DNA from 4 places in the Vibrio sp. R10-SG3-ISO3 genome. Region 3 is predicted to be linked to each of the others. Evidence: predicted binding sites of a transcription regulator. Region 3 holds the regulator's gene; each other region holds the start of a gene.
What was found. The regulator PurR, encoded in region 3, represses purine synthesis genes. The targets are predictions, from matches to a motif close to TNANGNAAACGTTTNCNTNA.

Region 1 (3,200 bases), on a different contig from region 3:
CACCGCGTAAGGCGCACGTTCACGCTTACAGATGGCATCGAATACTTCCATATTCTCTGGCGCCACTGCCATTACGTAACGCTCTTGAGATTCGTTACACCAGATCTCAAGTGGGCTCATGCTCAGCTCGTCGTTTGGTACGTCGCGTAGCTGGAATAAACCACCACGTTCGCCATCATCACACAGCTCTGGTAGTGCATTTGAGATACCGCCTGCACCCACATCGTGGATAAACGCGATTGGGTTGCTCTCACCAAGCTGCCAACAACGGTCGATCACTTCCTGACAACGACGCTCCATCTCTGGGTTTTCACGCTGTACAGAAGCAAAGTCAAGATCTTCCGCAGACTGACCTGACGCCATTGAAGAGGCCGCACCACCGCCAAGACCAATGTTCATCGCAGGACCACCCAGTACGATGAGTTTTGCACCCACAGGGATCTCTTTCTTCTGAACGTGCTCGTCACGGATATTACCCATACCACCAGCAATCATGATTGGCTTGTGGTAACCACGGATCTCTTCACCCGCATGAGAGGTCACTTTCTCTTCGTAAGTACGGAAGTAACCCAGTAGGTTTGGACGACCAAATTCGTTGTTGAACGCCGCGCCACCTAGAGGGCCTTCTAGCATGATATCAAGGGCGTTAACGATACGACCTGGCTTACCAAAATCGGTTTCCCATGGCTGTTCAAAACCTGGAATACGTAGGTTAGAGGTAGTAAAACCAACCAGACCGGCTTTAGGCTTGCCGCCAATACCCGTTGCACCTTCGTCACGAATCTCACCACCAGAACCGGTAGACGCACCTGGCCAAGGCGAGATAGCGGTTGGGTGGTTGTGCGTCTCAACCTTCATTAGGATGTGCGCGTCTTCGTGGTGGTAGGTGTATTGACGAGTATCAGGTTCTGGGAAGAAACGACCTACTTTTGAACCCGTCATGACTGCTGCGTTATCTTTGTAAGCAGACAAAACATGATCAGGTGTCGTTTCAAATGTGTTCTTGATCATCTTAAACAGCGACTTCTCTTGATCAACACCGTCGATCGTCCAGTCTGCGTTAAAGATTTTATGACGACAGTGCTCTGAGTTTGCTTGAGCAAACATCATCAGTTCGATGTCGTTCGGGTTGCGACCCAGTTTAGTGAAGTTTTCTACTAGGTAGTCAATTTCATCTTCCGCCAGTGCCAAGCCCAAGGAAACGTTTGCCTCTTCAAGCGCAAGACGACCGCCCGCAAGAATATCAACGTGAGCAACAGGCTTAGGTTCAGCAACGCTAAACAGTGCAGAGGCAGCATCAAGCTGAGTAAATACGGATTCCATCATGCGGTCATGGATGAGTGCTTTCACCGCATCCACTTGTGCGTCGTTTAACGCCACCGATGATTCAATGTAGTATGCCGTACCACGCTCTAGACGCTTAACGCTTGAAAGGCCACAGTTATGGGCAATGTCGGTGGATTTAGAAGACCAAGGAGAGATGGTGCCCGGACGAGGAGTCACAAGCAACAAAAGACCTTCAGGTGCGTGCTCTTCGATCGTTGGGCCGTAGGTCAACAACTTTTCTAGCTTTGCTAGTTCAGCGTCAGACAGATCTGCGGTAAGGTCAGCAAAGTGCATAAACTCAGCGTAAATACCTGTCACAGGCAGGTCTTGTTCACGACAAAGTTCTACTAGTTTGTTAACACGAAACTCAGAAAGAGCTGGGGAGCCACGCAAAATTCTCATGTGCTTAGGTCTCTTATGCAATTGATTAAGATGATATTGGAATAAATTCAATACGTTATAAAAAACAGTTCAAACCTATGCCAATCGCACCTCTGCGTTTGCGAGCGCATTATATAGCAATTGGTTTTGTGATGTAACACCAAACGCAACCGTTTGCGTCATTTTTTTTCATCGGCATACCGCCAGCACAATCGCCGCAAAGCCTTTCTTTCCTGTCCCGTCCACAAGCTCACCCTGTACGGAAGAGCATGAGCCATCATGGCCGGTGAACATGATGATTTTTTGAACTCTGCGGCTTCGCCGTCGATAGTTTCTTGCCTTGTGATGACACTTTGATATAAATGCCCTACTGGAAGTATGAGACTCTCTTTAATGAACAAGTATGACTTTAGCCCGCTGAAAGCCTTGTGCGCGCTGCTTTTTTCTGCGCTTTTTTTGACGGGATGCCAAATTGAATCTAAGCCGAAAAGCGAATTAGACCAAATTCGCGAACGTGGAGTGCTTCGCGTTGGCACCCTCAATAACCAGCTCTCCTATTATATTGGTCCTGATGGCCCGGCAGGCCTTGATTACGAAATCGCCCGTGAATTTGCCAACGAGCTTGGTGTGCAATTGGAAATGAAACCGGCCTATCGCATTTCGAGCCTCTACCCAGCGCTGGAAAAGGGTGAGATCGATATTATCGCGGCGGGCCTCAGTCAATCACCTGAGCGCATGAGCCGATTTCGCCCTGCCCCCGCCTATTATTACGTCAGTCAACAACTGGTGTATCGCAAAGGGCAGTGGCGACCACGAAATCTAGAGCAGTTGATTGAGCGACAGGCCGAGCTCATTGAAGAGAACGACGGCAAGCCCGTTTTAAGTATTGTCAGTGACTCTCACTTCAATACGACGTTAGGAGAGATTCAAATCGACTACCCGGAGTTTACCTATAAGGTCGACGCCAATGTCGATGTCAATGACCTGCTCAAGCAAGTCTCTGATGGTGAACTGCTATTTACCGTCGCAGACTCGGTCGAGATCTCGCTATCACAGCGGATTTATCCCGATGTGGCACTGGCGTTTGAGCTGACCGAAGATCAGCCCATCTCCTGGTTCTTACGACGCAGCCAAGACGAAAGCCTCTACGCCTTGCTGATCGAGTTCTTTGGTCATCTACAACAATCCGGGCATCTCGCCTCACTGGAAGAGAAATACATCGGCCATATCGACAGCTTTGATTACGTCGATACCCGCGCCTTTATCCGCGCGTTGGATTCCACGCTACCGACGTGGTCGCCACTGTTTAAGAAATACTCCGATGAATTTGATTGGCGATTGGTCGCAGCACTGGCTTATCAAGAATCACACTGGAACCCTCGCGCTAAATCACCAACTGGGGTTCGTGGCATGATGATGCTGACGCTGCCGACGGCCAAAAGTGTAGGTGTGACCAACCGACTCGATCCCGAGCAATCGGTCAGAGGTGGTGT
Region 2 (3,200 bases), on a different contig from region 3:
GCGAAGACGTACTTCAGTAAGAAGACTGCCGACAGTACCCAAACGCTCACAGACACGTCGCGTCCTTTACCACTCAGTAACTTAATTGCAGCGTAAGAGATAAAGCCCAGTGCAATACCTTCTGCGATTGAGTAAGTCAGTGGCATCAGCAGACACGTCACCACAACCGGCGCCGCTTCTGTTAGATCACGCCAATCGATGCTGACCAAGCCAGACATCATTAGAATCGCTACGTAGAACAGTGCGCCAGCGGTCGCGTATGGAGGAATCATGCCAGCCAAAGGCGAGAAGAACAGTGCCAACAAGAACAGCACGCCAACAACCACCGCCGTTAAACCAGTACGACCGCCTGCCGCAACCCCTGCCGTAGACTCTACGTAAGACGTGGTGCTTGAGGTACCGAGTACCGCGCCCATTGACGTTGCTGTTGAGTCCGCCAATAGTGCTTTGTTCAAACGTGGTAGTTTACCGTCTTCTTTGATGAAGTTCGCCTTAGTTGCAACACCCACCAGCGTACCCGCCGTATCAAAGAGATCAACAAACAAGAAAGCAAAGACCACTGAGATCATGCCCACTTCAAACACGTCTGCAATGTTCATTTCCATAAAGGTCGGCGCAATGCTTGGTGGTGTCGACATCACTCCGCCCCACTGCACATCACCTACCAATAGACCAAGTGCGGTGATAATAAGGATCGCGATCATCACAGCGCCACGAACGCCGCGGTACACCAAACCGATGGTCAAGAAAAAGCCCAAGGCGGCCAAGGCTGGCGCTAGGTTTGTGATGTGGCCCAAGCCGACCAAGGTCGCTGGATTATCAACGACGATGCCTGAGTTTTGTAGGCCGATAAACGCAAGGAATAGACCAATACCCGCAGAGATACCCGTGCGCAGCGACAATGGGATGGAGTTGATGATCCACTCACGGATTTTGAATACCGAAAGCGCCATGAAGATCAAACCAGAGATAAACACCGCACCGAGCGCGACTTGCCATGAGTGGCCCATACCCAAAACAACGCCATAAGTGAAAAACGCGTTGAGGCCCATACCTGGCGCCAATGCAATCGGGTAGTTAGCGACAAAGCCCATGATAAAACAGCCAATCGCAGCGGCTAAACAGGTCGCAACAAAGACAGCGCCCTTGTCCATCCCTGCATCGGCCAGCATCGCTGGGTTGACAAAAATGATGTAAGCCATTGTCAGGAATGTGGTCACACCGGCAATGATCTCAGTTTTGACATTCGTGCCATTTTCACTGAGTTTGAACAGTTTTTCGAACATGATCGAATCCTAAAAGGGTAAAAAGTAAACGGTTGCGTAATCGATTGGCGGAATTATAAAGTCATCAAATAGTAAATTCCAGATAGAATTATGACTCTAATCAATATTTCGGGTTGTAAATGGGCAACCTATCGCTATAAAAGAGCCACAAACAAAACAAAAACAAAGAAAATTCATAAAGATAGAAAGAAAAGACATCATCATTCAGGCGGTGAACTTTTGTACCATGTTGTAAACTTCCAAATCCAGAACGGCAGTTTGTAACCTGAGTAACACGTGCTTATGTGCATAATATGCAGAGAATGGCATTAATAAGGAGAAATCGGTGAGTTGGCGGATAAAAAAACGCCACTCAAAATGAGTGGCGGTTGAATCATGTCAGCGAAAACGGCGCTGCAAATATATTCCAATATTAGGGGGTGAACATAACGTTCGAGATAAACAAGCTTTCAGTGTTAGTAACCAAAGCTAGTGGGGTAAGTAAAGCTTCCTGTATAAACAGATTTGTTTAGCCAGAACGCTGCACTTGGTAAACCTTTCATAACATCACCTTCTAAATCAATTAAACACATTACAATGATTGATTTCTCAGTTCCTTGGAGGCGATAACTCGGACTCATCCTTTGAGCGTTTTTACTTCGCTGCCGAAGTGGTTACAAATATACCTTATAGAAATTAAATTACAACACCAAAAGTGACAAAAGTCACAAAAATTGCGACTACTGATTCAAATTAAACCTAAACTGTAATTTAATTACATAAAAATCACTAACATCTAAGTTAATCTGTCAGATTGATAATCACATCATTGAATATCCCGTCGATAGAGAGGTAGGCACTTTTCGCTGCAGTTTGCATCAACTCACTTGGGTATCGATCTTGAGAGTGCTATTCTGACCAACATCAAATCGGCAAGTTTGGATGTTTGTGCTACTCATCATTTGGTGCATAAGACAATATTTGCCATCTCTCATTATAAGGAGTTATCCGTGTCTGAGTTCCATTCTGAAATTAGCAGCTTGTCACCAGCGCCTTTGTGGCAGTTTTTCGACAAGATTTGCTCCATTCCTCACCCATCGAAACACGAAGAAGCCCTAGCGCAAATGATCATTGATTGGGCGACCGATCAAGGCCTAGAAGTCAAACGCGATCCAACCGGCAACGTCTTCATCAAAAAACCGGCGACCAAAGGGATGGAGAATAAAAAAGGTGTGGTTCTGCAGGCTCACATTGATATGGTGCCGCAGAAAAACGAAGACACGGATCATGATTTTACCCAAGACCCGATCCAACCTTATATTGATGGTGAGTGGGTCACCGCCAAAGGCACAACTTTGGGTGCGGACAACGGCATTGGTATGGCGTCTTGTCTCGCGGTATTGGCGTCCAATGACATTAAACACGGGCCACTAGAAGTGCTGCTGACGATTGATGAAGAAGCAGGCATGACTGGCGCATTTGGTCTTGAAGCGGGTTGGTTAGAAGGCGACATTCTGCTTAATACCGATTCTGAGCAAGAGGGTGAAGTGTACATGGGTTGTGCCGGTGGTATCGACGGTGAAATGACGTTCGAGATCCAACGCGAAGCTCTGCCCGCGGGCTATGTGACCCGACAGCTTATTCTTAAAGGCTTAAAAGGCGGACACTCAGGCTGTGATATCCACACTGGACGCGGTAATGCCAACAAACTCCTCGCTCGATTCCTAGCAGGTCACGCAAGCGAACTGGATTTGCGCCTGATTGAATTCCGTGGTGGTAGCCTGCGTAATGCAATTCCACGCGAAGCGTTTGTTACGGTCGCCGTCCCTGCTGAAAACGAAGCCAAGCTTGCCGAGCTTTATCAGTTCTACACACAACTGCTTATCAACGAGCTCGGCAAAGTGGAAACTAGCCTTGTCACGTTTAACGAAGCGA
Region 3 (3,200 bases):
CGGCTAAAAACGTCTCAAGCCAGCGGTGTTGGGCTGGCTTGAGACGGGGATTGGAATTACTGAACGCTATCGCTGACTAGCTTTGCAGCTGATTCAGGAGCTCGTCGCGTCTTGCTTGAGGGACCACAGACCAGTGCGTGCCTTTAATTGCCCCCTCAAGTGCCCACAGCAGGTCGATGCTGACGTCGGCAGAGTGTGTGGAACGAATCGCTTTATACGCTTCCACTGCGCCCGTCTGCTCCAAACGGGAGACACTGTCGATACCCGCTTTCTTGAGCATTCGCTCGGTCGCTAGACGCAAGTTCGGCAGATCTTTCAGGCGCGTTGGTCTGGCGTTGGTTTGACGCTGCTTGTCTTTGTTGGCCGCCTCTAGTGCAGTGTTTGCCATCGCAATAGTCTGAGCGACATCCTGATCCCAGTCATGGCCAAGGGCGTAGTATTTGGTGACCACAGGGAAACCACGCTTTTTATACACGTATGGCTCGAGTCCCTGAGCATTAAACTGTTGGGCCAACGAGTCGTCGGCGCGTATGTGAAGTTTGTCATTTACCACGAGGGCAAACATGGTGTCATCAGCGAAGATTCCGAATCCACCAAACATTGAGCGAGACTTGATCTTGCCCAATGGTTCAAACAATCCCATTGAGTCTTTTAAAATTGGTTTATCCATGCTGTTATTCTCGGTGTATTACAATACGCCACCAAATTCAGGTCCGAGAGATTAGCAAAAATATGCAGGTTTTGTGTCAGTAGGGTGTCATTCTGGCTCATAAAAGAATAATCCTACTCACGGTGTGAGCGCATAATGCGCGCGCAACGTTTAACTCATTGTATTCTTTGCTTTTGATAAAGAATTACGAAGTGCACATTTGCCATCGGCAACCCCGCTACCAAGCAGTCATCAACGTTGAAATAGTTGAGTGGCTGCAACAGGCCGGAAGCTTTGCGTCCCATCCTTTCGAAATGGTTTGCCCTGTTCGTGGCATTCGTCGAACATAATAAGCATAAATAATTTATGGGCTAAACATCACGTTTTGATGGGTTAAATGTGATCTTAGTTCATAAAATAGAGGGGTGTTACCGAGAGAATAAAGCCCAGCGGATGAGAAGTATTCTCGCTGGGCTAGTCGATGTGATGTGCTGAACTTGTTCGTTGGTCTATTTCACCGTCGCCACGGTATCGCGCTCGACGATTTCTGGGTGCATTTCAAAAATACGTTTTTCATGCTCTTTGTCTTTAATACGTTCGAGCAAAATCTCAAATGCGTTTTTACCCACACGGCGCTTCGGCTGGTGAACCGTCGTTAGCGGTGGTGAAAAGTACTCGGCTAGCTCAATGTTGTCATAACCAATGACCGACATGTCTTCTGGAATACGAATGCCTTTTTGCTGTAAACGGCTCATCAAACCGAGCGCCATCGTATCGTTGAAACAGAATACTGCGGTTGGCTTTTCGTCCATGGCGACGATTTTGTCCGCGGCAAGCACGGCGGTATCGCACTCAAAGTTACCTTCTAAGATCCAATCTTCGTTGACGCTCAAACCCGACTCGTTCATTGCGCGCTTAAAGCCTTGGATGCGTTCTTGGCAGGCCGCTTTTTCAAAATGCCCACTCAAGCAAGCAATGCGCTTGTGGCCGTGATCAATCAGGTATTTTGTTGCGAGGTAGCCGCCTTCTTCCGAGTTGTCGATGATTTTATCGGCTTGTGAGCTTTCCGGGCCCCAATCCATCACCACCTTAGGGATGTCTTTATGACGGTCAAGCATTTCGCTCAACTCTTCGGTCAAATCTGAACACATCACTAAGATGCCATCAACGCGCTTTTCCGCCAGCATGCGAATGTAGTCACGTTGTTTCTCGTAGATGCCGCCAGTGTTACACAAGATCAAGGTGTAGCCTTGACGGTAGCAGTAGCTCTCAACCCCGTCGATCACTTCCGAGAAGAAAAGGTTGGTCGATTGAGTAACCAGCATGCCTATTGTGCGTGTCGAGTTACATTTCAGGCTGCGTGCAACGGCACTTGGGGCATAGTTCAACTCTTGAACCGCTTCCATCACTTTTTCTTGCGTGGCTTCAGCGACAAAGCGTGTTTTGTTGATCACATGGGATACAGTGGTGGTCGAGACACCCGCTAAGCGAGCGACGTCTTTAATCGTGGCCATATGGTTTTGTCCTGTCGATGACTGCCTACTATTCTATGAAAAGTTAAGTCTATAAAAGTAAAGTCTATACAAAGTTTAGAGTATGTAGACAGAAAGTATCAGAAACACAAAAACCGCCCTCAAAAAGCGGTTTGTATTTATTAGTTTTATCGTTTGCGGACCGGATTGTAGTCCGCAACGTCGATTTGGGCAAATAAAAAACCCGCCTTTGGGATCTCGCCACACCTTTTGTATGGGCTTAATCGCTATCGCCTTGCAGGTAGGCTTTATCCAATTGAATGAACGCGCACAATAGCGACGACAGCGCCGCATAGAAGCCGAATGTGTCGAGGCGCTGGCAGCGCTCGGCAAACCTCTCAATCCAAGGGAGTAGATGCTGCTCAATAAAATCGGCTTGCTCTTGGTAGGCGAGATGCGTGTCGCCTGCCGTCTGCTCTGCTGCATGAGCGCCGCGCACAATCAGGTTACCTAAAAAATCCAACTCTATCGCGAGATGATCAGAAGGTTCATTGAGCCCTGAATGCACGGCCACGCCATGTTGTTGGAGCAGAGTGTCCATCTGTTTGGCGGGCTCCCCATTGAGCAGTCCGGATTCATCTAAGTAGACAGAGGCGTAAGGCAACGCGCTGTCTCGGTCGGATTTTAAAAACAGGTCGCAATAGTCGGCTGATAGTTCCAACTGAGCATCTGGCCTGTCTTGCAATCGGTTCAATGCATCGATGAGCCTGTCTGCGGCTACGTTAAGCTCAGGGGTTTGTGCAAGTCCCGTCAGAAAGGTACGTGTGTCCACCGAATGATATTGGGCCAGCTCTTGCTCTGAGAGCTCTTTGGCAAACACGCTCGAAAACCACCAGTAGAGCTCGGCGCGTTGCTCATCAAAGGCGCGCTGCTCTTTTTCGGCGGGAGATAAAGGGTCGGAAATCTGGGCGTTAGGTGTCTCTGGCATGATGGGCTCTCAACTGAATCAGATGCCGTTAAGTCTAACGGATAAAAATGAACAGCGGTCAACCTGATTATGAGAAGAAATGGTCAAATAT
Region 4 (3,200 bases), on a different contig from region 3:
AGAGGTCTATTTGATTCAGGCGCCATCATGAGTCGACGACCGGAACTCTGACAATCGGCGAAAATAAAAAACTCTGGCCATTTCGGACCAGAGTTTTTTATTACTTAAATAGAGGCAGGCGTGTAGAGGCAGGCGTGCACCTATCAGTAAATCACCTTGATCTTACTGGCTGCGTCGACGGCGCTCTCGATGGCTTGCTCAATGCTGTCACGGCGTGTAATCGCAACGCCAAGACGGCGGCGACCGTTAATATCAGGTTTACCGAATAAACGCAGCTGGGTTTGAGGCGCGCTGAGTGCCTGTTGCATGCCTTCAAAACGGATGTCTTGTGAGGTGCCTTGACCTAACACGACGGCAGACGCGGCAGGGCCGTATTGAGTGATGCTGCTGATTGGCATGCCGGTAAACGCGCGGACATGCAGTGCGAACTCTGAACTGTCTTGTGACATCAAAGTGACCAGGCCGGTATCGTGTGGGCGCGGCGAAACTTCATTGAAAATCACCGTGTCGCCTTTGATAAAGAGTTCGACACCAAAAATGCCGTAGCCGCCTAATGCATCGACAACGCTTTGCGCCGCATGCTGCGCCGCTTTTAGCGCCTTATCCGACATGATTTGTGGCTGCCAAGACTCACGGTAATCGCCATCTTCTTGGCGATGGCCAATTGGGGCGCAGAAATGAACGCCGTCAACGGCGCGTACCGTCAGTAGGGTGATTTCGTAATCAAAATCAATAAAGCCTTCAACAATCACGCGACCTGCGCCAGTGCGGCCGCCATCTTGAGCGTATGCCCAGGCTTTTTCGATGTCTGCATCTGTCTTAATGACGCTTTGTCCCTTACCCGATGAACTCATCACAGGCTTGCACACGCATGGCAGACCGACCGCTTCAATCGCTGCGGTGAATTCGTCATAGTTGTCGGCAAATCGGTATGGAGAGGTGGTCAGAGAGAGTGTTTCTGCGGCTAAGCGGCGAATGCCTTCGCGGTTCATGGTCAACTGTGTGGCTTTCGCACTCGGCACGACATTGAGACCACGCGCTTCAAGCTCCACCAGCTTGTCGGTTGCGATCGCTTCAATTTCTGGCACGACATAGTGAGGCTGCTCTTTGTCGATGATGGCTTGCAGCGCGTCGCCGTCAAGCATGTCTAGTGTGTAACTGCGATGCGCGACTTGCATAGCAGGGGCATCTTCATAGCGGTCACACGCGATGACTTCTAAGCCCAGTCTCTGACACTCAATGGCGACTTCCTTACCCAGTTCACCTGAGCCGAGGAGAAGAACACGCGTTGCATTTTGACGAGTCGCTGTACCAAACATAATCAACCTTTTAGAGATGTAGAATTTGGCGCTGATCATACGAGGATAGATCTCAAAAGGCAAACGTTTGCGTCTATCTCAATTTTGTGACTTATATTAGGACTCTTGCATGTATTTGTTGGGCATGTAGCATAAATCAGAGTTATAATATTAAAGTGACTTGTTGTAGAGTAATCATCAAATAAGAATGCAATACGATCCTAATAATTCCATCAAAATTCCAATCGACACTCTAACCGTCGGTATGTTTGTCACCGCACTGGAAGACAACAAAAAGGTGAACCTAGCAAATGCTGGGCGCGTGCCGTCAGAGCAAGCCGTCAATCAACTGATCAAAAATGGTATCCAATTCGCTTGGGTTGACGAAAGTTTGTCTGCTAAAGGTTGCACTTTTAAACCCGTGCAACAGCCATTCGATGACTCGCACAACATTTCGCCACCTGCGGCGGTAGAATCGGTGAAGACCGAGGCAGTTAAGCGTAAAGCCAAAAGCCGTTTTTCCATGCAGAAGAAAGCGAGCAATATTATTCGTGAAGCCAAAGGGCTCGCTCATCGCGTATTGACCCAAACTTTTGATGGTAAAACGGTCCATGTCGATGAGTTTGATGATTGGGCGGAAGATTTGATTGAATCGGCGCTGGTGGACTCCGATGCGCTGCAATGTGTTTCAGCGCTGCGCAACAAGGACGAGTATCTATTGGAGCATTCGGTCAATGTGGCCACCTTATTGGTGACCTTTGGTAAACATCTGCAATTGCCAAGAGAGATGCTCAAAGAGATGGCGATCGGCGGCATTATTCATGATGTGGGCAAAGTGAAGGTGTGTGATAAGGTGCTGCACAAACCGGCACGCTTAACACCGGAAGAATTTGAGCACATGAAGCTTCATCAAGTGTTTGCGAAAGATATGATCATGTCCGTGACTGGGCTCAGTGATGTGAGCCGTGATGTCTGTCTGATGCATCACGAAAAACTGGACGGCAACGGCTACCCGAATGGCCTTAAAGGGGATGAAATTCCACTGCACGGTCGCATGAGTTGCATTGTGGATATCTACGATGCCCTCACCGCGGATCGCGTCTACAAGCGCGGAATGAGCTCGGCAGAGGCGTTTAAAATTCTATTGAGCCTCACGCCCAATCACCTCGATCGTGACTTGGTGTATAAGTTCATCAACTGTATCGGTATGTACCCAGTGGGGGCGTTAGTCGAACTCAGTGATGGGCGAGTGGGCATCGTCTGGACATCCAATGAATCTGAGCCGCTGAAACCGGAAGTGAAGTGCTTTTACTCGCGTAAGAACAAGCGTTATGTTGATGTGGCTTTTGTCGATCTCAAGCGCAGCAGCGTCAAGATTGCCAAAGCGATTGCGCCAAGTCAGCTAGAAGTGGATGCGACGCCGTTCTTTGACGTTTGATGCATCGATAGTGAGCCGCTACTTTTCGTTGTAGGCAGAATAGGTCTTCGCAGACAACACTGCCACCGTAAACAGAAAAAGCGCCTTTTACTCACGTTATGTGGATAAAAGGCGCTTTTTTATCGAGCACAATTTGTCGGCGCTAAAGCTTAGATCGCAAGATAGGTCAGCGGAATATCTGGTCCTAATACTTCAAGGGTCGCTTGCGTGTCGGCGAGGTGGCTGATTCCGCCTTCGGCCATCTCTGCCAAGGCACCAGATTCAATGTCGCTGAAGGATTTACCGGCCATCAACAGTTGAATTAACGCGACTTGCAGTGGTGGCAAGCTTGGGTTGAACGCAGCGTTTTCAGCGTACGCACCGAGATAGGTCGACCCATCGGTGGTTTTGAGTGCGACACCGCTCAGGTTGTGAGTGTAAGGTGAGTGGCTCATATTCAGCGCTTTCAGAGCCGCTTGTACCAA

Region 1: purL (phosphoribosylformylglycinamidine synthase) is a predicted target of PurR. The motif match lies at 1,870-1,889, and genes of this name have one in related genera.
Region 2: AC6R1A_RS10645 (NCS2 family permease) is a predicted target of PurR. The motif match lies at 1,307-1,326, and genes of this name have one in related genera.
Region 4: purT (formate-dependent phosphoribosylglycinamide formyltransferase) is a predicted target of PurR. The motif match lies at 1,375-1,394, and genes of this name have one in related genera.

The regions. Positions count from the first base shown of each region.
Region 1 covers NZ_JCBDHE010000040.1:60,252-63,451, forward strand. Annotated here, with positions in the region: gene purL (phosphoribosylformylglycinamidine synthase) at 1-1,728, opposite strand, end outside; gene mltF (membrane-bound lytic murein transglycosylase MltF) at 2,101-3,200, shown strand, end outside.
Region 2 covers NZ_JCBDHE010000040.1:173,718-176,917, forward strand. Annotated here, with positions in the region: gene AC6R1A_RS10645 (NCS2 family permease) at 1-1,286, opposite strand, end outside; gene vcdP (small protein VcdP) at 1,742-1,906, opposite strand; gene AC6R1A_RS10655 (aminoacyl-histidine dipeptidase) at 2,276-3,200, shown strand, end outside.
Region 3 covers NZ_JCBDHE010000017.1:162,515-165,714, forward strand. Annotated here, with positions in the region: gene AC6R1A_RS04875 (TfoX/Sxy family DNA transformation protein) at 77-670, opposite strand; cyclic di-GMP riboswitch class I at 875-983, opposite strand; gene purR (HTH-type transcriptional repressor PurR) at 1,159-2,163, opposite strand; gene torD (molecular chaperone TorD) at 2,402-3,109, opposite strand.
Region 4 covers NZ_JCBDHE010000042.1:98,536-101,735, forward strand. Annotated here, with positions in the region: gene AC6R1A_RS11690 (thiopurine S-methyltransferase) at 1-31, shown strand, start outside; gene purT (formate-dependent phosphoribosylglycinamide formyltransferase) at 144-1,319, opposite strand; gene AC6R1A_RS11700 (cyclic di-GMP phosphodiesterase) at 1,507-2,736, shown strand; gene cdd (cytidine deaminase) at 2,886-3,200, opposite strand, start outside.